Regions from separate parts of the Kitasatospora sp. NBC_00240 genome, predicted to be linked through region 3. Evidence: riboswitches for the same ligand, from Rfam matches in the RefSeq annotation. Region 3 holds a riboswitch; each other region holds the start of a gene.

The links. A riboswitch is a leader RNA that binds a small molecule or an ion and turns the genes downstream of it on or off. The one in region 3 is predicted to bind thiamine pyrophosphate.
Region 1: another riboswitch for thiamine pyrophosphate. It lies ahead of thiO (glycine oxidase ThiO); the one in region 3 lies ahead of thiC (phosphomethylpyrimidine synthase ThiC).
Region 2: another riboswitch for thiamine pyrophosphate. It lies ahead of OG689_RS21830 (cytosine permease); the one in region 3 lies ahead of thiC (phosphomethylpyrimidine synthase ThiC).

The regions. Positions count from the first base shown of each region.
Region 1 covers NZ_JAPEMU010000001.1:6,958,392-6,968,198, reverse strand. The annotation lists gene thiE (thiamine phosphate synthase) at 1-201, opposite strand, end outside; gene OG689_RS29830 (Rv2175c family DNA-binding protein) at 201-566, opposite strand; gene OG689_RS29825 (FAD-dependent oxidoreductase) at 657-1,859, opposite strand; TPP riboswitch at 1,968-2,081, shown strand; gene thiO (glycine oxidase ThiO) at 2,075-3,301, shown strand; gene thiS (sulfur carrier protein ThiS) at 3,298-3,507, shown strand; gene OG689_RS29810 (thiazole synthase) at 3,600-4,343, shown strand; gene pknB (Stk1 family PASTA domain-containing Ser/Thr kinase) at 4,447-6,198, shown strand; gene OG689_RS29800 (FAD-binding oxidoreductase) at 6,366-7,745, shown strand; gene OG689_RS29795 (sulfite oxidase-like oxidoreductase) at 7,847-8,476, opposite strand; gene bfr (bacterioferritin) at 8,681-9,160, shown strand; gene OG689_RS29785 ((2Fe-2S)-binding protein) at 9,304-9,618, opposite strand.
Region 2 covers NZ_JAPEMU010000001.1:5,151,935-5,161,741, forward strand. The annotation lists gene OG689_RS21810 (bifunctional DNA primase/polymerase) at 1-277, shown strand, start outside; gene OG689_RS21815 (DUF5926 family protein) at 628-1,623, opposite strand; gene OG689_RS21820 (ATP-binding protein) at 1,736-2,344, opposite strand; gene OG689_RS21825 (glycerophosphodiester phosphodiesterase family protein) at 2,591-3,415, opposite strand; gene OG689_RS21830 (cytosine permease) at 3,549-4,895, opposite strand; TPP riboswitch at 4,993-5,142, opposite strand; gene OG689_RS21835 (trypsin-like peptidase domain-containing protein) at 5,349-7,145, shown strand; tRNA gene OG689_RS21840 (tRNA-Ser) at 7,233-7,320, shown strand; partial or broken gene OG689_RS21845 (ATP-binding protein) at 7,479-7,667, shown strand; gene OG689_RS21850 (HAD family hydrolase) at 7,721-8,383, opposite strand; gene OG689_RS21855 (peptidoglycan-binding protein) at 8,670-9,794, shown strand.
Region 3 covers NZ_JAPEMU010000001.1:4,867,575-4,877,381, reverse strand. The annotation lists gene OG689_RS20660 (PKD domain-containing protein) at 1-2,449, opposite strand, end outside; gene OG689_RS20655 (flotillin family protein) at 2,646-4,115, opposite strand; gene OG689_RS20650 (hypothetical protein) at 4,259-4,459, opposite strand; TPP riboswitch at 4,575-4,710, shown strand; gene thiC (phosphomethylpyrimidine synthase ThiC) at 4,706-6,544, shown strand; partial or broken gene OG689_RS45050 (Bro-N domain-containing protein) at 6,846-7,082, opposite strand; gene OG689_RS20640 (VOC family protein) at 7,159-7,554, opposite strand; gene OG689_RS20635 (LysR family transcriptional regulator) at 7,660-8,604, shown strand; gene OG689_RS20630 (hypothetical protein) at 8,833-9,243, shown strand; gene OG689_RS20625 (hypothetical protein) at 9,391-9,807, opposite strand, start outside.

The sequences.
Region 1 (9,807 bases), 2.1 Mb from region 3:
GAAGACCTCCAGGTACTCCAGCTCCTGCTTGGCCTCCAGGCCCTTGTCGCGGAGTTGGACGATGTCGACGCCGCCGCCGAGCGCGGCGTCCAGGAACTGCTCCAGGTCGCCCTGCTCGCGGCGGGCGTCGGTGCACAGGTAGAGCCGCGCGTCGGCCAGCTGCGCGCGCAGCCGGCCGCCCGCCGTCAGGTCCGCCGCCATCAGATCAGCATCGCCTGGGCGCGGCGCTTCACCTCGGTGCCGCGGTTCTCCTGCAGGGCCTGGATCGGGCTGCCCGGCAGCGACGGGTCCTCGGTGAAGAGCCACTCCAGGATCTCCGCGTCGTTGTACCCGCAGTCGCGGAGCACGGTCAGCGTGCCGGACAGGTGCTTGACCAGTCCGGGGCCGTCGATGAAGGCGGCCGGCACCTGCAGCGACTTGTTCGGGCCGCGGCGGACGGCGATCAGGCCGCCGCTCTTGACCAGGTCGCGCACCTCGGTGACGCGGACACCCCACTGCTCGGAGATGTCGGGCAGGTACATCCACTCGGGGACAAGGTCTTCAATCTTCGCTTCGATCTCGCTCACGTCACCAGACTGCCACCTCGCCGGGGCGCCGCGCACCAACCGCGCCCCCGGCGGCCGCTCCGGTGTCCGAACGTGACCGGTCCGTCGCGGCTACGGCTGTCCGGCGAGGGCGGCCTTCAGCTGCACGGCCGGGTCGGCGGCCGGCACCGGGTCGAGGACGGCGCCGCGCTCCAGCAGCCGGCGCCCCTGGGCGAGGTCGCGCGGGCGGTCGACGGTCAGCAGGGCGCGCAGCTGCCCGCCGCGCGTCCAGAGCACCGTCCAGGACGGGTCGCCGGGCGCCCCCCGCCACAGCACCTCGTCGCCGTCGCCGTGCCGGCCCGCGTACTGCACCATCCGCCCGAACTGCTCGGACCAGAAGTACGGCACCGGGTCGTACGGGGTGTCCAGGCCGAGCAGCGAGGCCGCTGCCGCCGCCCCGGACTGCAGCGCGTGGTCCCAGTGCTGGACGGACAGCCGGCCGCCCCAGCGGGTCGAGGGGTAGGAGACGCAGTCGCCGGCCGCGAGGACCCCGGGCAGCGAGGTGCGCAGCCGCTCGTCCACCAGGACGGCGCCGGCCGCGTCCAGCTCGACCCCGGAGCCGGCCAGCCAGCCGGTCGCCGGGCGCACCCCGACGCCGACCACCACCTCGTCGGCGGCCAGCCGGGTGCCGTCGGCGAGCAGCACCTCGTGCGGGCCGACCGAGGCCACCCTGGCGCCGCAGCGCAGGTCGACGCCGGCCGCCCGGTACCAGGCGGTCATCGCGCCGCCGACCGCCGGGGGCAGCGCGCCGGGCACCGGTGCCGGACCGGCCTCCACCACGGTGACCTCGCAGCCCAGCGCGCGGGCGACACCGGCGGTCTCGGCCCCGATCCAGCCGGCCCCGACCAGTACGATCCGCGCTCCCGGCCGCAGCAGCGCGCGCAGCGCGAGGGCGTCGTCGACGGTCCGCAGCAGGTGGGCGCGGTCCGCGCCGGGCAGCGCGACGGGTGCGGCGCCGGTGGCGATCACCAGGCTCCCGTACGGCAGCTCGCCGGCGTCGGTGTGCAGCACCCCGGGCTCCAGCCCGGTGGCCCGGCGGCCGGTGACGAGGTCGACGCCGAGGCCGTCGTAGTCGATGTCCAGGGTGGTGGCGTCGGCCTTGCCGAGCAGCACGTCCTTGGAGAGCGGGGGCCGGTCGTAGGGGGCGTGCGGTTCGTCCCCGAGCAGGACGATCCGACCCTGCCGGCCGCCCCCGCGCAGCGCGCGCACGCACTGGGCCCCGGCCAGCCCCGCCCCGACAACGACCACCTGGTCCGTGTTCCGCCGCTCTCCCACGGCGCCACCCTATCGGCGCCGTCCGCCCCTTGTACGCGCCTTCGGCCCGGACGGCACCCGGAGTTATGGTGGGTGCACCTCGACCGGACGGCGCCCCAGGTGCCGGGCGGTCCGTACCACGGGGGCCCGGCGCACCGGGCTGAGAGGCGGGCTGGCACGGCCTGCGACCGTCCGAACCTGATCCGGGTCATTCCGGCGAAGGGAGAGCAGGGACTTTGACACGCTTCACGAGCGGCGCGACGACGGACGTCCTCGTCGTCGGCGGCGGGATCATCGGCCTCGCGGTGGCCTGGCGGGCCCGGCAGCGCGGCCTCGGCGTGGTCGTGGTCGACCCGGCGCCCGGCGGCGGGGCCGCCCAGGTCGCGGCCGGGATGCTGGCCCCGGTCACCGAGCTGCAGTACGGCGAGGAGCCGCTGCTGAAGCTCGGGATGGCCTCCAACGAGCGGTACCCGGCCTTCGCTACCGAGCTGGAGGAGGCCTCCGGCCTTTCGACCGGCTACCGCGCCTGCGGCACCCTCGCCGTCGCGCTGGACTCCGACGACCGCGAGGAACTGCGCGAGCTGCACGCCTTCCACGGGCGCCTGGGCCTGGACTCGGCCTGGCTCACCGGACGCGAGTGCCGCAAGCTCGAACCGATGCTGGCCCCGGGCGTCCGCGGCGGGCTGCACGTCACCGACGACCACCAGGTGGACGGCCGCCGGCTGGCCGCCGCGCTGGTGGCCGCCTGCGAGCGCGCCGGGGTGCTGCTGCACCGCGCCGAGGTCGCCGAGCTGCTGGTCACCGGCGGCCGCGCGACCGGGGCCCGGCTGAGCACCGGCGGGCTGCTGGGCGCCGGCCAGGTGGTGCTGGCGGCCGGGCCGCGCAGCCACCTGCTGCCCGGCCTGCCCGAGGGGGTGCTGCCGGCCGTCCGCCCGGTCAAGGGCCAGATCCTGCGGCTGCGGGTGCCCGAGGCGTACCGGCCGTTCCTGTCCCGCAACGTCCGCGCGGTGGTGCGCGGGCAGCACCTGTACCTGGTGCCGCGCGAGGACGGCGAGCTGGTGATCGGCGCGACCAGCGAGGAGCAGGGCTACGACACCACCGTCACCGCCGGCGGGGTGTACGAGCTGCTCCGCGACGCCCACGACCTGGTCCCCGGGATCACCGAGCTGCCGCTGGTCGAGACCTCCGCCGGGCTGCGCCCCGGCTCCCCCGACAACGCCCCGCTGCTCGGCCCGACCGCGTTGCCCGGCCTGGTCGCGGCGACCGGCCACTACCGCAACGGCGTGCTGCTCACCCCGGTGACCGGCGACCTGCTCGCCGAGTACCTGGCCACCGGCGTGACGCCCGAGTTGGCGGCGCCGTTCTCCCCCGGCCGGTTCGCCGCCGGCCCCTCCGCCGCCGGGGCCGTCCCCTCCGGCACGGCCCCGTCCGACCTCTCCACTCCCGCAAAGGCACTGGCATGACCGATATCTCACTCTCCGTCAACGGCGAGCCCCGGCAGGTGCCCGCCCGGAGCACGCTCGCCGAGGTGGTGGCCGGCGTGAGCGCCGCGCCGTCCGGGGTCGCCGCGGCGGTCAACGAGACCGTGGTGCCGCGCGGTGCCTGGGCCGGGACCGGCCTCGCCGCGGGCGACCGGATCGAGATCCTCACCGCCGTGCAGGGAGGCTGAGCGCCGTGGCCGACACCGCGACCACGACCGCGACCGCCGACGACAAGGACCTCCTGACGATCGCCGGGACCACCTTCGGCTCCCGCCTGATCATGGGCACCGGCGGGGCGCCGAGCCTGGACGTCCTGGAGCAGGCGCTCCGGGTCTCCGGCACCGAGCTGACCACGGTCGCGATGCGCCGGGTGAGCACCTCCACCCAGGGTTCGGTACTGGACGTGCTGACCCGCAACGGCATCCGGGTGCTGCCCAACACGGCGGGCTGCTTCACCGCCGGCGAAGCGGTGCTGACGGCCCGGCTGGCCCGTGAGGCGCTCGGCACCGACTGGGTCAAGCTGGAGGTCATCGCGGACGAGCGGACCCTGCTGCCCGACCCGATCGAACTGCTGGACGCCGCCGAGACCCTGGTCGACGACGGCTTCACCGTGCTGCCGTACACCAACGACGACCCGGTGCTGGCCCGCAAGCTGGAGGACGTCGGCTGCGCGGCGATCATGCCGCTGGGCTCGCCGATCGGCTCCGGCCTCGGCATCCGCAACCCGCACAACTTCCAGCTGATCGTGGAGAGCGCCACGGTGCCGGTGATCCTGGACGCCGGCGCCGGCACCGCCTCCGACGTGGCCCTGGCGATGGAGCTCGGCTGCGCCGCCGTGATGCTGGCCTCCGCCGTCACCCGTGCCCAGGACCCGGTCCTGATGGCCGAGGCGATGCGGCACGCCGCCGAGGCCGGCCGGCTCGCCCACCGGGCCGGGCGCATCCCGCGCCGCTTCCACGCCGAGGCCTCCTCGGCGATGGCCGGCCGGGCCGACCTCGACCACCGGGAGCGGCCGGCGTTCTGAGCCCCCTCGCCGGGGACGTGTCACAAGCACGGCACAAGCGGCCCGGGGCGCGCCGTCCGCCCGGGGCCGCCCGCCTCGGCGCGCCTACACTTCCCTGGTGGACATGGCACTGCACGACCCGTTGATCGGTACCCTGCTGGACGGCCGGTACCGGGTCGAGCAACGGATCGCGACCGGCGGCATGGCCACGGTCTACCGGGGCACCGACACCCGGCTGGACCGGGTGCTGGCGCTCAAGGTGATGCACCCCTCGCTCGCCGGGGACGCCGACTTCACCGACCGGTTCATCCGCGAGGCCAAGGCCGTGGCCCGGCTCTCGCACCCCAACGTGGTGAACGTCTTCGACCAGGGGGCCGACGGGGGGACGGTCTTCCTGGCCATGGAGTACGTCCCGGGCCGGACCCTGCGGGACGTGCTGCGGGACCGCGGCGCGCTGTCCGTCCGGGCCGCCCTGGACATCCTGGAGCCGGTGCTGGCGGCGCTCGGCTCCGCGCACCGCGCCGGGCTCGTCCACCGGGACGTCAAGCCGGAGAACGTGCTGATCACCGACGGCGGGCTGGTGAAGGTCGCCGATTTCGGCCTGGTCCGGCTGCTGAACGGCGCCGACGGCGCGGTCACCACCAGCACGGCCGGCGCGGTGCTCGGCACCGTCTCCTACCTGGCACCCGAGCAGATCCGGCCGGGTGCGGTCACCGACCAGCGGGTGGACGTCTACGCGGCGGGCATCGTGCTGTACGAGATGCTCACCGGCGACCGGCCGCACACCGGCGAGAACCCGGTCCAGGTGATCTACCGCCATCTGCACGAGGACGTGCCCGCGCCGTCCCTGGCCGTCCCCGGCATCACGCCCGGCCTGGACGCCATAGTCGCCTCGGCCACCGCCCGCGACCCCGGGGCCCGCCCGTACGACGCGGTCGAGCTGCTCGCGGCCCTGCAGCGGGTGCGGCGCACCCTGACGCCGGCCCAGTTGGACGCCGAGCCGCCCGCCTCCACCCGGCCCAGCCCGGCGTTCCCGACCACCGAGCCGACCTCGGTGATCCAGCCCGCGGTGGAGCACACCAGCGTGCTGGACGTCCCGCCGGAGCTGATGGACGCGCTGCTCACCGGGCCCCGCCCCTACGACGAGCCGCCGGCCGCCCGGGGGAAGCGGTCCGGGCGGCCGGCGCGGCCGAGGCGCTCGCGCGCCCCGCTGATCTGGGGCGCGGTGCTGGCCGTCGTGCTGCTGCTGGTGGGCGGGGCGACGTACGCGCTGTCCGGCGCGGTCTACACGACGGTGCCCGGCGTGCTCGGCAAGAGCCGGGCGGAGGCGGTCTCGGTGCTGGCGAAGGCCGGGCTGCAGGGCAACTACACCGAGGAGTACAGCGAGACGGTCCCGGCCGGCGCGGTGATCGGCACCGATCCGGACGTCGGCCGGCGGGTCCGCAGGAGCGACCCGGTGGCGGTGACCGTCTCCCGCGGGGCGAGGCGGATCGCGGTGCCCGACCTCACCGGGAAGACCCTCGACCAGGCCCGGCAGGCGCTGGCCGCCGCGGAGCTGACGCCGGGGACCAGCAGCGAGCAGTTCGACGACATCGTGCCGCAGGGCTCGGTGATCAGCAGCTCCCCGGCCGCCGGCGAGCGGCTGCCGGCGAACGCGCCGGTGTCGCTGCTGGTCAGCAAGGGCATGGTGCCCGTCCCCGACGTGGGCGGGATGACCAAGGACGACGCGACGAAGGCACTCACCGACGCCGGGTTCAAGGTGCAGAGCAACGGCCTGAACCTGTTCGGCACCGGCAAGGTCTCGGGCCAGAACCCCGCCCCGGGGCAGCGCCGCCCGCAGGGCACCACGGTGGTCATCAGCTTCCCGCTGATCTGAGCCCGCACCGACCCGGCGACCGAGCGGACCGGGCCGGCCCGGTCCGGACCGGGTGGAGGGGCCGGGCTCGCGCGGCCCCCGCTTGAGGCCTCACCCGATCGGCGTAGCGTGAAAGGAAGGCCCCTGTCGGGGCTTCCCGCGAGCCGGTACCCCGAGGAGTGGTCCCCATGGCCGGGCACACCGTCGACGACTTAAGAGAACGTACCCGGGGCGCCGTGGTGACCCCGCAGGACAGGGGCTACGACGAGGCCCGCAAGGTCTACAACGCCACCGCGGACCGCAGACCCGCGGCCGTCGTGCGGTGCGCCAACGCCGGCGACGTGATGGCCACCGTCAACTACGCCCGCGAGATGGGCCTTGACCTCGCCGTGCGCGGCGGCGGGCACAGCGCGCCCGGCTACGGAACCTGCGACGACGGCGTGGTGGCCGACCTGTCCGGCCTGCGCGGGGTGCGCGTCGACCCGGTGGCCCGGACCGCCCGCGCCGAACCGGGCGCGACCTGGGGCGACCTGAACGCCGCCACCCACGCCTTCGGCCTCGCCACCACCGGCGGGATCGTCTCCACCACCGGCATCGCCGGCCTGACGCTCGGCGGCGGCTTCGGATACCTCTGCCGGACGATGGGGCTGACCTGCGACAACCTGCTCTCCGCCGATGTGGTGACGGCCGACGGCCGGTTCCTGACCGCCGACGCCGACCGGAACGCCGACCTGTTCTGGGCGCTGCGCGGGGGCGGCGGCAACTTCGGCGTGGTGACCTCGTTCGAGTACCGGCTGAGCCCGGTCGACCAGGTCGTCGCCGGGCCGATGCTGTTCGAACTGGAGCACATGGAGAGCATCCTGAAGTTCTACCGGGAGTTCATCCAGGACGCTCCCGAGCAGCTCTTCCTCTTCCCCGGCTTCCAGACCGCGCCGCCGCTGCCGTTCATCCCCGAGGACCGGCACGGCGACATCCTGGGCATCGTGGTGGTCTGCTGGTCCGGACCGGTCGAGGACGCCGACCGGGTGCTCCGGCCGCTGCGCGACCTGGCGCCCCGGGTCGCCGAGGCGGTCGGGCCGATGCCCTACCCGGCGATCAACAGCGCCTTCGACCCGCTGCTGCCGCCCGGCCTGCGGGAGTACTGGAAGGGCAGCTTCGCGACCGAGCTGACGGACGCGGCGATCGCGGCCCACCTGGAGCACGGGCCGAAGGTGCCGACACTCAGCTCGACCATGCACATCTACCCCGTGAACGGCGCACCGCAGCGGGTCGCGCCGGAGGCCACCGCCTACTCCTACCGGGAGGCGACGTTCTCCACCGTGATCCTGGCGGTCGGGGACGACCCGGCCGGCGACGAGGCGCAGACCGCATGGGTACGGGACTACTACGCGGCGGTGGCGCCGCACTCCGAGCCCGGCGGGTACATCAACTTCATGGGCGAGGACGACCAGGACCGGGTCGAGGACAACTACCGGGGGAACTACGCCCGGCTGGCCGCGGTGAAACGGCAGTACGACCCGGACAACCTCTTCCACCTCAACCAGAACATCAAGCCGGCCGCGGCCTGACCTCCCGGCTCCCGTCCGGACGGCTCCGGCCGCCCGGACGGGCGGTGCCCCGGGGCGGCTCACGGGAGCTCGGAGCAGGCCCAGGGCTTGTCCGACAAGCCCTAGCGGAGCGGCCCGTCGCCGGGCTCCTCCTGGTACGAGAAGCGCTTCTCGGCCCACGGGTCGGCCCGGTTGTGGTAGCCGCGCTCCTCCCAGAAGCCGCGGCGGTCGGCGCGCATGTACTCCACCGCGCGCACCCACTTGGGGCCCTTCCAGGCGTACAGGTGGGGCACCACCAGCCGGACCGGGAAGCCGTGCTCGACGGTGAGCGGCTCGCCGTCGTGGTGGGTGGCGAAGACCGTACGGGGGTCGGCGAAGTCCTCCAGCCGGAGGTTGGCGCTGTACCCGTACTCGGCCCACACCATCACATGGGTGACGCCGGGGGCCGGGGGCACCTGTTCGAGGACGGCCGACGCCGGTACACCGGTCCAGTCGTTGCCGAGCATCGAGAACCGGGTCACGCAGTGGAAGTCGCCCTGCACGGTGATCCGGGGCAGGGCATGGAAGCCGGCGAAGTCCCAGCTGTGCTTCTCGGCCGAGGCGGTCGCCCCGAACACCTGGAAGTCCCAGGTCAGCGGCTTGAAGCGGGGAACGGGCCCGTAGTGCAGGACGGGCCAGCCGCGTTGCAGGCGCTGGCCCGGTGGGAGCCTCGGGTCAGACGGCGGAAGTGGTTCTTGTTCGGACTGACCCATGTCTCCATGGTGACAGACCGCGCGTAGTGCTACGTGCGCGCCCCTTCTCCGCGCCCTGCGCCCGCCCACACAGCGCAATGGTTGGCAAATCAGATAATCCGGCACATCTCCGTGTGAGTGTGAACTTACTGGAAATACCACCCATCACGGTGCCAGGATGCGGGCAGCCGTGGATCCCGGAAGTACAGCAGGAAGGCAGACGCCATGAAGGGTGACCCCGAGGTCATCGAGTTCCTCAACGAGCAGCTCACCGCCGAGCTGACCGCCATCAACCAGTACTTCCTGCACGCCAAGATGCAGGAGAACTTCGGCTGGACGAAGCTCGCCAAGTACACCCGGCACGAGTCCTTCGACGAGATGAAGCACGCCGAGATCCTCACCGACCGGATCCTCTTCCTGGACGGGCTCCCGAACTACCAGCGGCTGTTCCACGTCCGGGTCGGCCAGAACGTCAAGGAGATGTTCGACGCGGACCGCCAGGTCGAGGTCGAGGCGATCGACCGCCTGCGGCGCGGGATCGTGGTGATGCGGGCCAAGAACGACGTCACCTCGGCCAACATCTTCGAGTCGATCCTCGCGGACGAGGAGCACCACATCGACTACCTCGACACGCAGCTCGAACTGCTGGAGCGACTCGGCGAGCCGCTCTACCTGTCCCAGCTGATCGAGCAGCCGGAGTCCTAGACCCCGGGAGAGCCGCGGCGGCAACGACGACCGCAGGCGCGGCGCCTCGGTACCCGACGGAGCGCCCCGTACCCGCCCCGCACCCGACGGACCCGCCCGGGCGGGCGGCCGCACGACGGGGTGACCACCGGACGACAGGGTGACTACGCGGCGCGCAGCGGGGCCCGCTCCAGCGGTCGGACGGCCGGCAGCGGGGCCTGCCCGGCAGGAGCCGGCGCGCCCGACGGCTGCCCCGCCTCACCGTCCCGGTCCGCGAGGCCGAGCTTGGCGGCCAGCCGGGCGGTCGGACACGGCCGCGCGCCGTGCTCGCCCAGCAGGGCCTGGATGCGTCGGACGCAGGAGCCGCAGTCCGTGCCCGCCTTGCAGCCCTTGGCGATCTGACGGGGGCTGTTCGCGCCGGCGTCGATGGCCTTCTTCACCTGGTCCTCGGTGACCGCATGACACATGCACACGTACATCGCGGGTCTCTCCCAGGTGGTTCGGGGGCGATCTCGGGGCGGGTCCCGGTGGGATCCGGAAATGATCTAGGAAGGCTTGCCTTAGCTCACTAAGCCTTACCTTACCCGCCGATCCGGGTACGAAAAAGCCCCTCCGGGCTCGGGAATCCCGAAACCGGAGGGGCCTTCGTCACATCACGGGTGTTTCCG
Region 2 (9,807 bases), 280 kb from region 3:
CACGCCCGGCCGCTACACGCTGCTGGTGGCCCCGTACTCGCTGGACACGCTGGCCGAGCTGCTGGCGCAGCAGCCGTGGGTCCCGGGTTCGATGCGCTACCACGGGCCCGGCGGCTACCTGGCGCTGCCGCCCGGGTGCGACCGGGGCCGGGTGCGCTGGGTGCTGGCGCCGGAGCGGGTGGAGGGCGGCGGGGTGCGGCTGCCGGAGGTCGGGCCGATGCTGGAGGAGCTCGTCGCGGCGACGGCCAAGCAGGACAGCGGCCGGCCGCGGTTCTAGACCTGTCCGGCCGGTTCCGCGCGGCCGACAGAGGGACGGTTCCGCATGGCCGACGAGGGGACGGCTCCGGGTGCTCGCCCGGGGCCGTTCCCGGTTTGCGGCCCGCCCCGCGGGCGGGTTTTCCGCCGCCCGCCCGGCCGGTCGCCACGACGCCGTCCGCGGCCGGTTCGGGTGCGGTCGGCCGGGCCGGCGAGGGGCATGAAAAAATCCGGCCGCTGGCGACGGGGGATGCACCAGCGACCGGACTGTTTAAACAGTAACAAGGATCGGCGGCCGCGCCAATTTCCAAGACCCGGTCGCCGCCCGGAAATTGCGGTCGGCGACCGGAATGTGACGCGTATCACACACCGTCAGTTCAGCGTTACCTGACGGTTCACCAAGTTGGCGCGTGCACGCCGCTCTTCGGTCGTCAGCGGGGTCGGATCGGCGAGCGTGGCGGCGAGCCGCTCGGCGAACTCGGCGGCCGGCTTCTCGCAGTCGGCGGCCGTCATCGCCAGCGGCAGGTCCCAGACGGGGACGGTCAGCCCGTGGGCCCGGAACGAGCCGACCAGGCGGGTGTCCGGGCCGATCGAGGACCGGTCGGCGGCGGTCAGCCGGGCCAGCGCGTCCAGCAGCTGCTCCTCGGGGACGGTCATCACCCAGCGCAGGTGGTTCTTGTCCGGGGTGCCGCACCAGTACGCGGAGTCCACGCTCGACAGCTTCTCGGTCGGGATGGCCGAGGCGTTGGCCCGCTCCAGCGAGGCGGCGACCTCGCCGGTGGCGGACTCGGCGTCCTCCAGCCAGAACTCGAAGCCGGTGTGCACGGCCGGCGTGAACGGGGCCGTCACGTCCAGCAGGTCCTGCAGGCGGCGACCGCCCGGGACGGTCCGGCGGGAGGGCACCGGGGCGCCGGGCTCGGCGGCCAGCGCCAGCTCCAGGGCGTCCGCCAGGTCGCGGCTCAGGTCGCCGGAGGAGGACTGGGTCTGCAGGCCCAGCAGGATCGAACCGTCCTGGCGGCGCAGGGCCGGCCAGGCCAGCGGCAGCACGGTCGCCAGTGTCACCGACGGGATGTCACCGGTCGCCTCGTCCACCACGCCCGCGGCCAGCGTCAGCGGCACCGTGGCGGCCGGCACCAGCTCGCGCAGCGCGACCCAGTCGGCCTCGCCCGACAGGCCCTCGAACGGACGGTGCACCAGCTCCTGGACGGCGTGCGACGCCTCCCGGCCGTGACAGGCCTTGTACCGGCGGCCCGACCCGCAGGGGCAGTCCTCCCGGGCTCCGACCACGGGGATCCCGCCGGTGGCGGAGGTCGTGGCGGTGGCGGACTGGCTGCGCTGCGGCGCCTTCTTGGCGGCCTTCTTGCCCATGGTGCGGCTCTCCCGGGAACGGTGAATTCTTGGGACCGGCGGCCGCCGGGGATGGCGTCACCCATCCCGGCCGGCCGGTCGGTCGTGCTCCCGGAAGCCTACTGAGGTTTCCTCACGCGCTTCGCGCGTCGCTCCCGCCCCGCCGGGCGTGCCGACCGCGGACGGGCAGCGCCGCCCAGACCGTCACCTCGTCCGGGAGGTCCCGTACGCCCCAGTCGCTGGCCAGCTGGCCGACGATGCTCAGGCCGCGCCCGCCGCGCGAGGTCAGCGAAGGACTGGACGGGATCGGCCGGGTCGGCGCACCGCCGTCGGTGACCTCCAGGGTCAGCATCCCGTCCGGGTGCAGGCCCCAGCGGACCAGGACGCCGCCCGGCTCCTCGGCGCTCTCGCCGTCGCCCGGGCCACGACCCCGCGGGCCGCTGGCCGGGAACCCGTTCACCTGGCCGCCGGCCGGCTGCCGCGAAGGCACCGCCACCAGCACCTGGTCGACCAGTTCGGCCTCGGTGTCCCGGCCCAGGTCGAGCAGCCGGCCGAGCGGTCTGGCGTACCGACAGGCGTTGCTGAGCAGTTCCGAGAGAATCAGAACCGCGTCGTCCACGACCGTGTCCGGTATTTGTCGTTCGCCGAGATCCCGACGCAGCCGACGCCGCGCGACCCCGACGCTGGCCGGGCCGTGCGGCACCGCCATGGTCGATGAAGTCGGCACTTCGCGTGCCACCATCAACGCCACCCCCGGACCTCCTTCAGCGTATGCCGAGGGATGGATGCCCCTTGGGAATGGGTCGGAAACGGCCGCGGGGCGATCCTGCGCGGACATTTCAAGACGAACGGCAAACCGGCAGCGCGAGGTGATTCCGCGCTCACCCTCGGTACATTCCGGACATTGAATGTCTTCCGCCCCGTGGAACCCACCGGAAACCGGACACCGGCCCGGCCGGGCCATGGGGCCCCTTCGCCGGACGACCGGTCAGCGGCCGAGCTGCGCCAGGACCTCGGCCGGGCGGTTGGTGATGATCGCGGACACCCCGAGCTCCAGGCAGAGCTCCACGTCGGCCGGCTCGTCCACCGTCCAGACGTGCACCTGGTGCCCCGCCCGGCGGAGCGCCGGCACCAGCTCGGGGCGGGCCCGCACCAGGTCGATCCCGGGCCCCGCGATGGTCGCGCCGCCCGGCAGCGAACCGCCCGGCCGCAGTCGCAGCGGCAGCGTCCGGTCGAACAGGAACACCCGGGAGAACTCCGGCGCCGCCTGCCGCACCCGGCCCAGAGCCAGCGCCGAGAAGCTCATGATCCGGGCCTGCGGGCGGCTCTCCGGGTTGCCGCCCGGCCCCGAGATCCCGTACCGGGCCAGTGCCTTCAGCAGCTCGGCCTCCACCCGGCCGCGGAACCGGACCGGGTGCTTGGTCTCGATCGCCAGGTCGACCCGGCGGCCGCAGTCGGCGACCAGCTCCAGCAGGCTGTCCAGTCGCAGCACGGCCCGGGCCTCCGGGTCGGCGGCGCCGGCCCCGTCCTTCCAGGAGCCGAAGTCGTACGCCTCCAGCTCGGCCAGGGTCATCGCGGAGACCACCCCGCGGCCGTCCGAGGTCCGCTGGATCCGGCGGTCGTGCACGCAGACCAGCTGCCCGTCCGCAGTCACCCGGACATCGCACTCGAAGGCGTCGGCGCCCTCCGCGAGAGCCCGCCGGTACGCGGCCAGGGTGTGCTCGGGCAGCGCCCGGGAGGAGCCACGGTGGGCCACCACCTGGACGTGCTGCGCGGTGCGGGCGGTCGCGGGGGACAGGTCGGCGCTGGTCACAGCGCCAACGATAGGCGCCCCGGATGACGGAACGGCGACGGCGGCCCCAACCTGCGGGGCCGCCGTCGCCGCGGTGGCGCGATCCGGGCGGTCGGCTCGGGCGGTCGGCCCCGGCCGGCCCGCCCGGAGGGGGTCAGTCCTCGGTCCGCCCGGCCCCGGTCAGCGGGGTGAGGGCCAGGGTGACCAGCGCGGGCACCAGGAACCCGAACAGCGAGGCCGAGGTCCATTCCTGCGGGGTGAAGTGCAGGGCGCTCTGCGCGCCCGTCCAGAGGTCCACCCACCAGCCGGCGATCGCGGTCGGGGCGATGAACTGGTAGACCGCGAAGCCCAGCGCCCACGGCAGCAGCATCAGCCAACGCGTGGGAGCCCGCTCGGAGAGATCCCAGCCCCGGCGGCCGGCGCCGAAGAAGTAGTCCACCGCCAGCACCGCGAACAGCGGCACGAAGACCGAGCCGATCAGGCCGAGGAAGTTGTAGTACGAGGCGGTGAATTCCTTGATCTGCAGCGCCAGGACGGTGGTCAGCACGCCGATCCCGCCGGTCAGCAGCCGCCGGTCGATCCGCGGGAACAGGTTGTGGACCGACATCGCGGTCGAGTACACGTTCGCGAAGGACTGGTCGGTCTCGCGCAGCACCAGCACCAGCAGGAAGGCCCAGCCGGCCCAGACCCCGGTGAACGAGGAGAAGATCTTCTCGGTGTCCCCGCCGGACTGCAGCAGCGCGATCAGGCCCAGCACGTAGCACCAGACCTGGGCCACGGTGTAGCCCGAGAAGGTGCCCCAGAAGGCGGCCGAGGCGGTGCGCGAGTGCCGGGTGTAGTCGGCGGCCAGCGGCACGAAGGAGATCGACAGCGCGATGACGGCGTCGGTCGCGTGCAGGAACCCGTGCCAGTTGCCCGCCCCCGGGTCGGGGAAGCCCTGACGGCCCAGCTGGACGGTGAAGTACACCATCGCCACGGCCACCGCGGCGGCCACGTACTTGCGCAGCACAGCGATCGAGCCCAGCGGCCAGATCGTCAGCACGGTGGTCAGCGCCCCGGCCAGCAGCACGAACAGCCAGCGGTACCCGTCGGTGCCGGCCACCGTCTGGGCGCCCTGGGCGATCACGGTGAGCTCGAAGACGCCCCAGCCGACGCACTGGGCGATGTTCAGCACCGTCGGCAGGTAGCTCAGCTTCGTACCGAACAGCCCGCGCAGGTTGGCCATCGCCGGCGCGCCGGTCTTCGCCCCGATCAGGGCGGCCACGCCGAGCGCGGCGGTGCCGATCACGGTGCCGGCGAGGATCGCGACCACGGCCGCGGTGAAGGACATCTCCGAGCCCGGGGCGCCCAGCACGGTCGCGGCGGTGCTGAAGCCGATCAGGCTGACGCCCAGGTTGAGCCAGAGCGCGAACTGGTCCTTGAAGGACAGCGTGCGCGGCGGCTCGGTGTCGAGAACGAGCGGCGCCTCGGCGCGCCCGTGCGCCTCCGGACGGTCCAGCACGGCGACGTCCGTGTGCAGGCCCCCCTTGTGAAGGCCTTCCGAAGGAGCGGGGAATTCCGTGGACGCCGACGCGTCCGAAGAAGAGGATGGCGAAGCAGGCGGCATGGCCGATACTCCCTACGCCGGCATTACCCGGACAGGTTCCGGCGGTCAGCGCTCCCTCGCCCGCCGTCCACGACTACCGTGGCGTACGGTCGACCAGCGCACTCTCAGCCTGGAAGGGGTCCAAGCTCCCGCGTGTTCAGATTGAAGCGACAGGCTAGCGGGAGCCGGGAGGAACGCCAAGGCCGGGGCCGCAGGCCGTCCGCATCGCGGGACGCGCGGGCCGGGCCGGCCGCCGGTGTTCGGTCCGGCTAAGGATTCTTATGAGTTCTTCAGAGGGCCCCTTACGGCAATCGAATCCCGCATACGAAAAACTATGCATCTTGGTCCTGTCAGCTATGGAGGTCGTCAGTGAGCACCGAGCGCGAGAGTGGGTCCACCGGACCGCAGGAGGGGCAGCCCTCCGGCGGTCACGGGGCGGTGGGTCCGGTGTCCGACGGCCCGGCGCAGCAGCCCGCGGCCGCCGCGGCAGGTGCCGGTACGCCGCCCGCCGGGGACTCCCCGCGGACGCTGGCCTTCGGCAAGCTGAGCGAGCCCGAGCCGGCCGCACCCGCCGCGCCAGTGGCACCCGCCGCACCGGCCACCCCTGTTGCCCCCGCGGCCCCGTCCTACCTGGACGCGCCGCCGCCCGTACTGCCCCCGGCCGCGCCGGTCGCGCCCGCCGCCCCGTCCTACCTGGACGCGCCGCCGCCGACCAACCCGTACGCGACCCCCGCCCCCGCGGCTGACCCGTACGCCACCCCCGCCCCCGCGGCCGACCCGTACGCCGGCACCGCCCCGGTCGCCGCCGGCCCCTACGCCGCCGCGCCCGCGCCCGGCCAGGGCCCCGCCGCCGACCCGTACGGCCCGCCGCCCGGCACCCCGGCCGAGCACGGCCACCACCCGTTCGGCTCCGGCCAGCCGCTCGGCGGCTGGGGCTCCCAGGACGCCGGTGCCGGTGGCACCTACGGCGGCCACGGCGGGCCCGGCCTGCCCGGCGGTCCCGGCTACCCGGGCCAGTACCCGGGCGCGGCACCCGGCGGACCGCGCAAGAAGCGTGGCGGCCTGGTCGCCCTGATCGCGGCCGTCGCCCTGGTCGCCGGTGTGGCCGGCGGCGCCGTCGGCGTCGCGGTCACCGACCACGGCGACAGGGTCAGCTCCGCCAACGACCACCGCAGCACCACCGTCCCGGCCGGCAACACCCAGAAGAACGAGGCCGCCCCCGGCTCCGTCGCGGCCATCGCCCAGAAGGCGCTGCCCAGCACCGTCACCATCAAGGCGCAGAGCAGCACCGAGTCCGGCACCGGCACCGGCTTCGTCTTCGACACCGAGGGCCACATCCTCACCAACAACCACGTGGTCGCCCCGGCCGCGAACGGCGGCAAACTGACCGTCAAGTTCGCCGACGGCTCCTCCTACACCGCCTCGGTGCTCGGCCGTGCCGAGGGCTACGACGTGGCCGTGGTCAAGCTGGACAACCCGCCGAAGGACAAGCTCAGCCCCCTTCCGCTGGGCGACTCCGACAAGGTCAACGTCGGCGACGCGACCATCGCCATCGGCGCGCCGTACGGTCTGGAGTCCACCGTCACCACCGGCATCGTCAGCGCCAAGGACCGCCCGGTCGCCTCCGGCGACGAGACCGGCGCGCAGGCCTCGTACATGAACGCCCTGCAGACCGACGCCTCGATCAACCCCGGCAACTCCGGCGGCCCGCTGCTCGACGGCAGCGGTGCCGTGATCGGCATCAACTCGGCCATCCAGTCCAACTCCTCGGGCAGCGGCCGGGCCGGCAGCATCGGCCTCGGCTTCGCCATCCCGATCAACCAGGCCAAGTGGGTCGCCGACACGCTGATCAAGACCGGCCGCCCGGTCTACGCCAAGCTCGACGTCCTGCGCAACGACGACTACAAGGGCGACGGCGCGCAGATCCAGACCAACGCCGTCCAGGGCACCCCCGCCGTCACCCCCGGCGGCGCCGCCGACAAGGCCGGCCTCAAGCCCGGCGACGTCATCACCAAGCTCGGCGGCAGCCCGATCGAGAACGGCCCCGCCCTCGTCAGCAAGATCTGGACGCACAAGCCCGGCGAGACGGTCGACGTGGAGTACATCCGCGACGGCAAGACCGGCACCACCAAGGTCACCCTCGGCGAGCGCACCGGCGACCAGTGACCCCGGCCGGTCCCCGGCGCCACCCCCACCCACCCGGCAAACCAGGTGCACCGAACCCCGCCGGACCCGTTAGGCTGACCTCCGCCTGGAGAGCTGCCCGAGCGGCCTAAGGGAACAGTCTTGAAAACTGTCGTGAGGTGACCCCTCACCGTGGGTTCGAATCCCACGCTCTCCGCTGGTGGGAGAACAACCTGCTCAGGGCGGGTGTCGGCATCGCGCCGGCACCCGCCCTTCGCACATGTGTCCCGGGGTGTCCCACCTGTGTGCCGGTCGGGATCAGCGTGCGTGGACCAGCTGTGGCCGCCCGATCCGTCCGCTGCCCAGGACACCACCACGGGCGGCCGGGGGTTGTGCCTGGTGGCGGGCCTGGCGCAGGCGTGGGGCTGGGAGCCGTGTGGGGCGGGCAAGGTCGTGTGGTTCGAGGTGGCCGCCGACCGGGTGGTGTCCGGGACGAGACGCCTCGCCGTCCTGGTGAGGGCGGAGCAGGCGCGAATCGCGGAGCAGGTCCCGCGCTCCGGGTGACCCGGGGTGTCTTGTCTGCCCCGGGGCCCGGTCGCCGGGCGCCCGAGTAGCCGTCAGGCCGCCGCCCCTTCCAGCCTCAGCAGGTGTTCGGCCGCGCTCGCGACGTCGGGCTCGATGTGGTCCGGGGTGGCGGGCTGGTCGGCGGTCCAGGGGTGGCCGGCGGAGATCCAGAGGGAGCGGATGCCGGCGGCGGTGGCGCCGGTGATGTCGGTGGCGGGGTTGTTGCCGACCATCCAGGTGCTGGGGGTGAGGGGGTGGCCGCAGCGTTCGGCTGCGATCCGGAAGATCGCGGGGTCGGGCTTGCGGGCCCCGGCCTCCTCGGAGATGCAGACGGCGTCGACGTGGTGGTGGATGCCGGCCGAGCGGATCTTGGCGCGCTGGACGTCGGTGACGCCGTTGCTGAGGATGCCGACCGTCCAGCCGGCCGCCCGGAGGCGGTCGAGGCCGGTCAGGGTCGCGGGTTCGTGGGTGACGTCGGCGGCGAGGGTGGCGACGTAGGAGGCCCAGAGTTCCTCGGTGCTGCCGGGGAGGCCGAGGGGTTCGCGGAGGGCGGCGAAGGCCTCGGGGCAGGTGCGTTCCTTGAGGGCGGCGGCGACGCGGCGGGTGGCGTCCGGGTCGAGGCCGCGGGCCGCGCAGAAGTCGGCGATCGAGGTCGCCACCGGGACCCGGCGTTCGATCAGGGTGTGGTCGAGGTCGATCAGGACGAGCTTGCGCATGCGGCCGACCCTAGGGCCGCGGCGGGCGCCCGGTCGGGGCCGACACGGTGTCACCACCCTTTCTGCCGCAGGTCGGGGTGGGTTTCGCGCGACCGTCGGTGGCGGGTTCAGGTGTTCGGATCACTGGTCACAGGCGGTTCGCCGGGTGACTCGATCGGGTGGTTTGAATACGATCTGAAGGCCGACGTTCCGGTTTTGCCGTTCGCTGGTGGATCGCGGGCGAACAGTCCGCGCACCACTTCCGGGCGTTCGCGCCGGGAACTTCGGCATGTCCAGGAGGCACCTCATGGCCTGGTACCCCGGCGCTGAGCGCATGGAGCTGCAACCCGAATCCGACGGCCAGCCGGCCATCGTCCCGACCCAGTTGATCATGCACAGCATCGCTGCGCCATGGACGCCGCAGCGGATCTTCGAGTACTGGCGGGACAGTACGAACCTGGAGAGCCACTTCGGCCTCGGGTACGACGGCGCGATCGCGCAGTACGTCGGCACGCAGACTCGCGCCGACGCGAACATGTACGCCAACCGCCGTCCCGACGGCACGGGGGCGGTGTCCGTCGAGAGCGCGTCCAACCTCCAGCACACCGACCCCTGGACCCCGGAGCAGGTCGAGGCGCTGATCCGGCTCGGCGTCTGGATGCACCAGCAGCACGGCATCCCGCTGCGGGCCTGCCGCACCTGGGACGACCCCGGGTACGGGTACCACCGGCTGTTCCCGCAGTGGTCGGACGGCGGGACGGCGTGCCCCGGCGACGCCCGGGTGCGCCAGTTCCTGGAGGCGGTCCTCCCGGGGATCGTCGCCCGGGCGAGCGGTGGCAACCTGCCCACCCCGCGTACCCCCACCCCGCCCCCGGAGCCCGCCGTCGCCCGCTACCAGGTGACCATCGGCGGCCTGGTGTACGGCTACGGCGCGCACGGCCCGCACGTCCGGGAGGTGGGCGAGGCGCTGGTCGCGCACGGCCACGGCTCGCACTACCGGAGCGGTCCGGACGAGGACTGGCGGGACCCGGACACCCTCAACTACGCCGACTACCAGCGCTCCCTCGGCTACACCGGCACCGGCGCGGACGGCGTCCCGGGCGAGTCCTCGCTGCGCAGCCTGCTGGGGCACATCCCCGCCCCGCGGGTCGTCTCGCTGGCGCACGTACGGGCCGCCGCCCGGACCGACCCGGGGGCGGAGCAGGGGCACCTGACGTACGGCGACGAGGTGCGGATCGTCGAGCAGGCGCTGGTGGACGAAGGGCTTCTCGACCCCGTCTGGGTGGACGGCTCGCTCGGCAGCCGGACGATCGAGGCGTACGCCGGGTTCCAGCGCCGGCTGGGCTACGAGGGCGCCCAGGCGGACGGGATCCCGGGCCAGCGCAGCCTGAGCGAGCTCGGCGACCGGCACGGGTTCACCGTCACGGACTGACCAGGAGGCCGAG
Region 3 (9,807 bases):
AGACGTCCACGATCACCTGGGTGCTGCCCAGGTGGTTGTACAGGTTGACGGTGCCGTCCGTCCCGACCGGGACGATCACCTGGTTGGGGACGATCTGCCCGGGCCGCACATTCAGGTTCGAGGCGGACGGGCGGCTGGTGCCCGCCGGGTAGGCGGTCAGGAAGCTCTCGGCGGTGGCGTCGGCGGCGGTCACGTTGAGGACGACCGAGGTGGCGTTCGCGGGCACGCCGCCGGAGCCGGTGACCTTCAGCGGACGCACCGCGTCCTGGCCGATCGGGGCGTCGCCGGGCTTGCGGGTGTCCAGCAGCCGGGCGGGCGCGACGCCGCTGAACTTCCCGGTGCTGTCGGCCTTGTAGTAGCCGAGGACGTCGACCACCACGCCCACCGCGCCGCCGGTGTTGGCGATGGTGACGTTGCCGTCCTCGCCGATCGGCACCGTCACCACGTTCGCGACGTCCTGGTTGGGGCCGTAGTTGACGTTCGAGGTGGTCGGCCGCTCACCCCGGTTGGGGGTCGCGCTGAGGAATCCGTTGCCGGTGGCCCCGGTGGCCGTCAGGTTGAGCACCACCGCGGTGGCGCCCTGCGGCACCACCGGGATCCGGACGTTGTTGTACTCGACCTCGTTCTCGCGCACGAAGACGTCGAGGGAGCTCCAGGCCCCGCGCTGGGTGTAGCGGCTGTTGGTGACCCGGGTGTCGGCCACCCGGACGGGCGCGATCGCCGTGAACCCGGCCGCCGTGTAGGCGGCGGTCACCTGCAGGCTGGTGCTGGCCGTGCGGTCGGCCCAGTCGGTGGCGGTCAGCGTGACGGTATAGGTGCCGGGCCGGGCGTAGGTGTGGCCGAAGCCGTCGTAGTAGTGGGAGTCGGACGTCCCGTCACCGAAGTCCATCGAGTACGACTTGATCTGCCACGGGCTGGTGGTGTCGTTGGTGTTCAGGTCGAAGCCCAGCGGGTCGGTGCGGCTGGGCCACGCCTTGAGCACGGGCGTCAGCGGGGCGTCCGGCCTGGCCTCGACGTAGCCCGGGTACGAGACGACCCGGTGACCGGTGCTGTCCGTCGCGGTGATGTACGGGGTGAACACGCCGGCCTGGGTGTACGTGTGCCGGACCTTGACCTCGGTCGTCACCAGCGGCGCGGAACCGTCACCGAAGTCGTAGCTGTAGGTGACGCCGGTCGGCCAGGTGTTGTAGGGCGTCGCCGTGAACTCGACGGCGTACGGGAGCGCGCCCCGCATGCCGGGGCCGGCGGGGTGGTCGGCGGAGCGCGTGTCGATGCCGACCTCGGTCAGGCCCTGCACCTCCGCCGCGCCGCGGTCGCGCAGGCTGCCGTGCGGGCCGGTGCCCGCGACCAGCGGATTGTCCACCACCGCACTGCCGTACAGGTCGGTGTCCGGCAGGCCCGGCACGTCGGGGTCGGCGGAGTCGATCGCGGCGGTGTCGCCGTTGCCGGGGCGGTGGAAGAGGTTGTCGGTGAAGGCGATCGCCGCGTCCACGTCGTGCGCGCCCTGCCCGGTGGCCGCGGTGAAGGCCGCGGGGGACAGGTGCCCGGCGCCGCCCCAGCTGTAGGCCTCCGTCCCGCTCAGCGGGTGGACGATGTTGTAGTCGACCTTCGTCGCCGCGGTGGAGCCGGCCGCCACCGAGATCGGCGCGCCGCGCGGGATCGTGCCCTGGGAGACGACGATGTTGTTCTCGACCACCGAGCCGGCGGAGGCGCCCAGCAGGGCGATGCCCGGGCCGTTGCTGCCCACCACCGTGTTGTTGACGACGACCGTGCCGGGCCCGTCGGTGATGCTCAGCCCGCCGCCCTGGGAGGTGCCGATGTCGTTGCCGATGAAGGTGGTCCGTTGCGAGCCGGACTCCACCACGACGCCCGCGTTGGCGTAGAAAACCGACCGGGTGACGGTGACCTGGTCGCTGTGCCCGGTCACCCGGAGCGCGGCCGAGCCGGCCGGCAGGGTCTTGCCGAGGTACCACTCCGCCATCAGTTGGTCGACCTGGATCCGGCTGGAGTCCTTGATGACGACCGGCTGGGCGGTGTTGTTGATCAGGAATCCCCGGATCACCACGTCGGAGGCGCCGTCCACGGTGAAGACGTGCCCGGTCGTGCTGGTCAGGCTGGGCTGGTGACTGTAGGTGTACATGCCGATCGGCGCGCCGTTGATGACGATCGGATGCCCCGGGGTGCCCGAGCGGGTCACCCGGACCTCACCGGTGAAGTCGGTGTCCGGCGCCACCTGGACGGTCTGGCCGGGCTGCGCCGCGTCGACGGCGGCCTGGAGGGTGCAGTACGGGCGGGCGGCGGTGCCGGTGCCGGCGTCGCTGCAGTTGGCGGCGGCCCGGTTGTCGACGTTCAGGACGCCGCCCGCGTCGGCGTGCGCCGTGATGGCGGGCAGGCCGAGGACGGCGGAGACGGTGGCGGCGGCGAGGCCGACGGCATGACGGATGCGCATCTGTCTGTTCCCCCTGGAGGCGGCCGCCCGCGCGTCCGCGCGACGGGCTGACCGGCGGGATCCGCTGTGGGCCCCGGGCTCCAGCGGTTCTGAGTGAAAATCAGACTAGCGCCGTGAAGATCGTGTGTGCCACGGGGTATCCCCGGTGGGTGCCGTACCGCGGTGCCCCGGCCCGGGGCACCGCGGTACGGCCCGGTCAGGCGTCCTGGACCGGGACCGCCTGCGCGCGGGGGCGCTCCGCGCCCGGCTGCGCGGGGAGCTCGGCGCCGCCGGCGGCCCCGTTCATCGTCCCCAGCAGCTGGCGGGCCAGGCCGAGGCCCGTCCCGCCCATGGTCAGCGCCTTGGCGAACATCTCGCCCATCCCCTCGGCGCCGTTGAGCAGCACCATGTGCTCGACGTTGCCGAACGCCTCGGCCCCGGCCCGGACGATCTCCGGCCAGTTCTCGGCGAGTTGCTGGGCGACCACGGCCTCCTGGTTCTCCGCCAGGGCGGCCGCGCGGGCCTTGATCGCCTCGGCCTCGGCCAGGCCGAGCGCCCGGGCGGCCTCCGCCGCCGCCAGGCCCTTGGCCTCGGCGGCGGCGGCCTCCGCCTGGCCGGTGGCCCGGGTCGCGTCCGCGGAGGCCAGGCCCCTGGCCTTGGTGGCCTCGGCCTCGGCGAGGGCCGCGATCTTCACCCGGTTCGCCTCGGCGGCGGCCTTCAGCTCGGTCTCCTTGGCCTGGGCCTGGGCGGCCGAGATCCGGGCGTCGCGGTCGGCGTCGGCCTTGGTCCGGGTCTCGTACGCGCGGGCGTCGGCGGGCTTGCGGACGTCCGCCTGCAGCTGCTGCTCCTTGCGGTGCGCCTCCAGCTCGGCGACCTTGGTCTCCTGGACCACGACCTCCTGGCGGGAGGCGGCCTGGGCGAGCGGGCCGGCCTGCATGGCGCGGGCCGTCGCGGTCTCCATCTCGGCCTGGTAGCCGGCCTGCTGGATGCCGCTGTTGCGGGTGGCCTCGGCCTTGCGGGCGAACGCCTCCTGCTCGGCCTCGGTGGCCTGGCGGTCCGCCTCGGCCTGGGCGATCCGGGCGTCCCGCATGACCCGGGCGGCGTGCGGGGCGGCGAGGTTCTGGATGTACCCGGTCGGGTCCAGGATCTCCTGGATCTGCAGCGAGTCGATGATCAGGCCCAGCTTCTCCATCTCCGTGCCGGAGGCGGCCCGGGTCTCCCCGGTGAGCCGCTCGCGGTCGCGGATCATGTCCTCGACGGTCAGCCCGCCGACGATGGAGCGCAGATGGCCGGCGAAGACGTTGTGGACGCGGTGGCCCATCATCGCCTGCTGGTCCAGGAAGCGGCGGGCGGCGTTGGCGATCGACACCGTGTCGTCGCCCACCTTGAAGATCACAACGCCCTTGACGTGCACCGGGATCCCCTGCGAGGTCACGCACTCGACGTCGAGGTCGGCCTCGTTGAGGTCCAGCGACAGCTTGCGGACGACCTGGACGCCCGGGGTGACGAGCGTCCCGCGGCCGGTGACGACCCGGAACCCCAGCCCCTCACCGACTCCCTCGGCGCGGTGCTTGGACCCGGAGATGATCAGTGCCTCGTTGGGCTCGGCGACCCGCCACATGAGCTTGAAGAGCACGATCAGGATGATGATCGAGGCGACGGCCGCCCCTGCGATGCCGATGAGCATCGGCTGATTCCCCCTTCAGGGCACACCGGTTCCGTGGCTGCGCTCTGTTGTGCAGGATGGCGCGGAACACGGTGGCAGCGGAGATTCTGCGCCTGTTCCGATCACTTGGGAAGCAGCTGGTGTCCTGATTCTGTATCAGCCGGTCAGGCCGGTGTTACGTACACCGTCCGTGGCGGCTGGTACTCGACCACGACCACCCGGGTGCCGACCGCCAGCCGCTCCCCGGGGAACGCCGGATGGGCGAGGAACGCCTCCGACCCCTGCCTGGCCACCACGTGGATCATCACCTCGCCGACCAGACCGTCGCCGACCGTCCCCGTCACCCGTCCCGTGCTGCCGACCACCGCGGACCCCTCTCCGTCGGCTCCCAGTGTGCCCGCGCGGCCGCTTCCTGGACCCCCTCTGGACCGCCACCCGCGGTGCCCGCTACGGTGTTGAGGTCTTGTTGCGGACAAAACCGTCCGTAGACACGGGAGCTCGGAGCACCGGGCTGAGAGGGCGCTGAACGGTACGCCACCACGCGTACCAACCGCTGCGTCGACCGCAGGAACCTGGACCGGGTAATGCCGGCGTAGGGAGTAGAAGGTCAGATGACCATGTTCGAAACACCGGAGAAGTCTGCCCAGAGCCCGGCGGGCGGCGCGGCCGGCAGCCCGGTCAGCAGCGCGGCCAGCGGCTACCCGACCCCCGCCTGGCGCAAGGCCTACCGTGAGGGATCCCGCCCCGACCTGCGGGTTCCGTACCGCGAGGTGGTCCTCACCAACGGCGGGAGCGTCCCGCTGTACGACACCTCGGGCCCGTACACCGACCCCTCGTACGAGCCGGACGTCCGGCGCGGCCTGCCGGCCCTGCGCGACGCGTGGATCCGCCAGCGCGGCGACGTCGAGGAGTACGACGGCCGCGAGGCCCGCCCGGAGGACGACGGGATCAAGCACACCTCGCCGCGCGGCGGGGACCTGCGCAACCTCGACGCCGTCTTCCCCGGCCGCCCGCGCCGCCCGCTGCGCGGCCGCGACGGCGCGGCCGTCACCCAGCTCGCCTACGCGAGGCGCGGGATCGTCACGCCGGAGATGGAGTTCATCGCCCTGCGGGAGGGCCTGGAGGCGGAGTTCGTCCGCTCCGAGGTGGCCCGCGGCCGGGCGGTGATCCCGCTGAACGTGAACCACCCGGAGGTCGAGCCGGCGATCATCGGCACCAACTTCCTGGTGAAGATCAACGCCAACATCGGCAACTCCGCGGTCACCTCCTCGATCGAGGAGGAGGTGGAGAAGATGACCTGGGCGACCCGCTGGGGCGCCGACACCGTGATGGACCTCTCCACCGGCCGCAACATCCACACCACCCGTGAGTGGATCCTGCGCAACTCGCCCGTCCCGATCGGCACCGTGCCGCTGTACCAGGCGCTGGAGAAGGTCGACGGCAAGGCGGAGGAGCTGAGCTGGGACGTCTACCGCGACACCGTGATCGAGCAGTGCGAGCAGGGCGTCGACTACATGACCGTGCACGCCGGCGTGCTGCTTCGGTACGTGCCGATGACGGCCCGGCGCAAGACCGGCATCGTCTCGCGCGGCGGCTCGATCATGGCGGCCTGGTGCCTGGCCCACCACCGGGAGAACTTCCTCTACACCAACTTCGAGGAGCTCTGCGACATCCTCGCGAGCTACGACGTCACCTTCTCGCTCGGTGACGGCCTGCGCCCCGGTTCCACCGCGGACGCCAACGACCAGGCGCAGTTCGCCGAACTGCAGACCCTCGGCGAGCTCGGCCGGATCGCCCGGGACCGGGACGTCCAGGTGATGATCGAGGGCCCCGGCCACGTCGCGATGAACAAGATCAAGGAGAACATGGATCTCCAGAAGGAGATCTGCGACGAGGCGCCGTTCTACACCCTCGGCCCGCTCACCACCGACGTCGCCCCCGGCTACGACCACATCACCTCGGGCATCGGCGCGGCGATGATCGCCTGGTGGGGCACGGCGATGCTCTGCTACGTCACGCCCAAGGAGCACCTGGGCCTGCCCAACCGGGACGACGTGAAGACCGGCGTCATCACCTACAAGATCGCCGCGCACGCCGCCGACCTGGCCAAGGGCCACCCCGGCGCCAGCGACTGGGACGACGCGCTCTCGGACGCCCGGTTCGAGTTCCGCTGGGAGGACCAGTTCAACCTGGCCCTCGACCCGGAGACGGCCCGGGCCTTCCACGACGAGACGCTGCCGGCGGAGCCCGCCAAGACGGCGCACTTCTGCTCGATGTGCGGCCCGAAGTTCTGTTCGATGAAGATCTCCCAGAAGATCCGCGACGAGCACGGAGACGGATCGACGGCGGTGGCGACGGAGTTCGACCCGGAGGCGGCGGCCGGCATGGCCGCGATGTCGGCCGAGTTCGCCGCCAAGGGCAACCGGGTGTACCTGCCGTTGGCGGACTGACGGTCCGTCGCGCCCCGTCGGGTGCGTGACGAGGCGTGGAGCAGCGCTGTTCCGGGGGCAGGAGGGGGCTCCCGGAGCAGCGCTGTTTCCGGTGCCCCGCGCTCTCGGGGCTCGCCCGGGACAGTGCCTCGGCGATGATGGCGGCGGCGTCGCGGGGATCGGTCCGGGCCAGGGCGAGGAGGGCCTCCAGGCCCGCTCGCGCGACCGACCTGAAGATCACGGCGGTCTCGGACGGGAGTTCCGAGGCCGGGTCCTCCTCGGCCTGGTAGCGGCCGGTCCTCCTGATCGCGGGAAGCACCTCGTGGGTCACCCAGCGGCGGAACCTCTTGGCGTCGGGCTTCCTGGAACGAAGGATCAGTGAGTAGAGGCCGGACTCGCTGACGATGGAAAGCTGCTGGTCACCGCCAGGGGTGCGGATAGTACCCGCACCCTTTGCGTCGTCGTCGAGCCCTCGCACGGCGTCATGCACGCGCGCGATCCGGAGCACCGAGGCGACATCCGCGGCCACCCACCAGGGCTCCCCGTCGATGGTGACCACACGGACCTCGTGGCCCTGGCGCCTCGACTCGTTCGGACCGCGGCCGGGCGCCCGGGGTGTCGGCGGCGGCCGGGGTTCAGGCGCCGGCGTCCTGCGGGTACCAGCGGAGCTCGACGGTGTTGCCGTCCGGGTCCTGGACGTAGACCGAGGTGGCGCTGCCGCGGGCGCCGTAGCGGCCGACCGGCCCTTCCAGGACGGTGAAGGTGCCCGAGTCGATGACCTCCTGCCAGTCCAGGGGCTCCACGGTGAGGCAGATGTGGTCGACGTTGGACTCGCCCCGGGCGCCGTCCACCAGGTCGATGATGGTCTCCGGGGTGATCCGGACCGAGGGGAACGGCGCCTTGCCGGCGCGCCACTCGTCGACCCGGACCGGCTCCAGGCCGAGCGGGCCGAGGTAGAAGTCCAGCGCCCGCTCGACGTCCTGGACGTTGAGGACGAGGTGGTCGAAGGCCTTCACGCGAAGGTTCGGCATCGGTGCTCCCGGGTGGTGGGTTGCGGCGGAGAGGGTGTCCGGCCTGCTGTCTTCCATGATTCGCCGGTGGGAATCCGGCATCAAGGCACGATCGGAATACGATCGTTGAGCAGGATTAAACGACGGGGGTACGACATGTGGGAGCGGCTGGAGACCCGGATCTTCCTGACGCTGGCCGAGGAGCTGCACTTCGGCCGGACCGCCGAGCGGCTGGGGATCACCACCGGCCGGGTCAGCCAGGTGATCGGGAAGCTGGAGCGCCGGATCGGCGGCACCCTGTTCGAGCGCACCAGCCGCAGCGTCCGGCTGAGCGCGGTCGGCCGGCAGCTGGCGGACGACCTGGCCCCCCTGGTGGCCGGCATGGAGCAGGCCCTGCGGCGGGCCGCCGACGCGGCCCGGGGCGTCACGGGCGAGCTGCGGGTGGCCTTCCTCGGCGAGTGGACGGCGCCGGTGCTGCTCAAGGCGGTCGCGCTGTTCACCGAGCGTCACCCCGAGTGCCGGGTGGACGTGCGGGAGGTGCAGTTGTCCAACTCCCGGGCAAGCCTGCTGGACGGCTCGGTCGACGTACTGATCGCCTCCTACCCGTTCGACGGGATGGCCTGCGGGCCGGTGCTGCTGACGGAGCCAAGGGTGCTGGCGGTGTCCGCCGGGCACCCGCTGGCCGGCGAGGAGTCGGTGTCCGTCGAGGTGCTGGCGGAGCACCCGGTGATCCAGTACCCGGCGGTGACCTCCGCCGCCTTCAAGCGGGACCGTACGCCGGACCGTACGCCGGCCGGCCGCCCGGTGCCGGCCGGCCCGGCCGGCGGGACCTTCTCCGAGATGCTCACCCTGGTCGCCATGGGCAGGGGCGTCCTGCCGGTCGGCGCCCACTCCCGGCAGTACTACCCGCGTCCTGACGTCGCCTACGTGCCGATCCGGGACGCCCCGCCGATCGAGCGCGGTCCGGTCTGGCTGGAGGGCAACACCACCGCGCGGGTACGCGAGTTCGTCCGGGCGGCGGCGGACGCCGCGGGCGGGCCGGCGGGCCCGGGGGCGACAGCCCGGAGCTGATCCTGCGGTGGGGGCGCCGACCGACGCGAGGTGAGGCGGGCCTGCCCGGTGGGGGCGGCGGCGGGGGCGATCGGCCACCGCGGCGCTGACTTCGAAACGATTTGTCAGGACATCTGCTGACGCGGAAAGTCACGGAAAAATATCGGAGTATACGCGGACCGTCGCGGTCCAGTAGCGTACGCCGTCGTCCCCGTCGATCGCTTGTCCGATATACCCACAGGATTTCTCTTGAATCTCGACTTCAGCGCCGAGCCCCTCTTCTCCTGGTACGTCGTGCTGCTGTGCATCAGCGGTGTCGCGATGGTTGCCATCGGTGCCGTCAATTTCGGTGCCCTCAGCATCGGCTGGCGTATTTTCAACGCGGTCGCCGGTGTCGGCTTCCTCGGTTACGGCATCTACCTCGGATTCATCTTCGAGGGCGGCGAGTACCTGCTGTTCTTCAAGGCGTTCATCCTGCCCGGCGTGCTGATCTTCAACTTCGTCCGTTCGCTGGCCACCCGCGGCAACGCGCCCGCGCCGCAGGTCTTCCAGCCGGCCCAGGCCTACCCGGCGGACGCGCCCGCCCAGCCCTTCCAGCCGGCCGCGCCCGCTCAGCCGGCGCCCGTGCAGCAGCCGGGCCAGGCGAACCAGGCAGGCTGAACCGGCCGGCCCGGGGCAGCTGCTCCGGGCACGTCGGACCAGTGACGGTCGAACGCCGTCCCACAGGGCCCGTCCGCCACCGGGACGGCGTTCGGCGTGTCCGCCGCGCCGCCTCCGGGGCGGGCCCGGTCCGTCCTTCCGGGGGAGTCAGACGTCGTCGGGGCTGGTGAAGGCGGGCGGGCTGTAGCCCGGGCTGCTGAACTCGGCCGTGCGCGGCGTGCGGCCCTCGGGGTCGGTGACGCCCTCGACCCCGGGGCTGGAGAAGCCGGGGCTGCTGAAACTCGCACCGCTGTAGCCGGGACTGCTGAAGTCCGGCGGGGTGGGCGGGTCGCGGTGCTCGCCCGTGCTCTCGGCGGCCGGCGCGGCCCGGGGCGCCGGGGTGAACGGCGGCAGCGCGGGCTCCGAGTCCAGGTTGGCCCGCAGGTAGGGCAGCAGGGCGCGGTCCCGCAGCGCGAGCTGCCAGGCCCGGCGGGCGTCGGCCACCTCGGCGCGCAGTTCGGGATCGGTCTCGTCCGGCGGACCGGCGCCGTCGCGCAGCGCGGTCAGGACGAGTCCGACGATGCC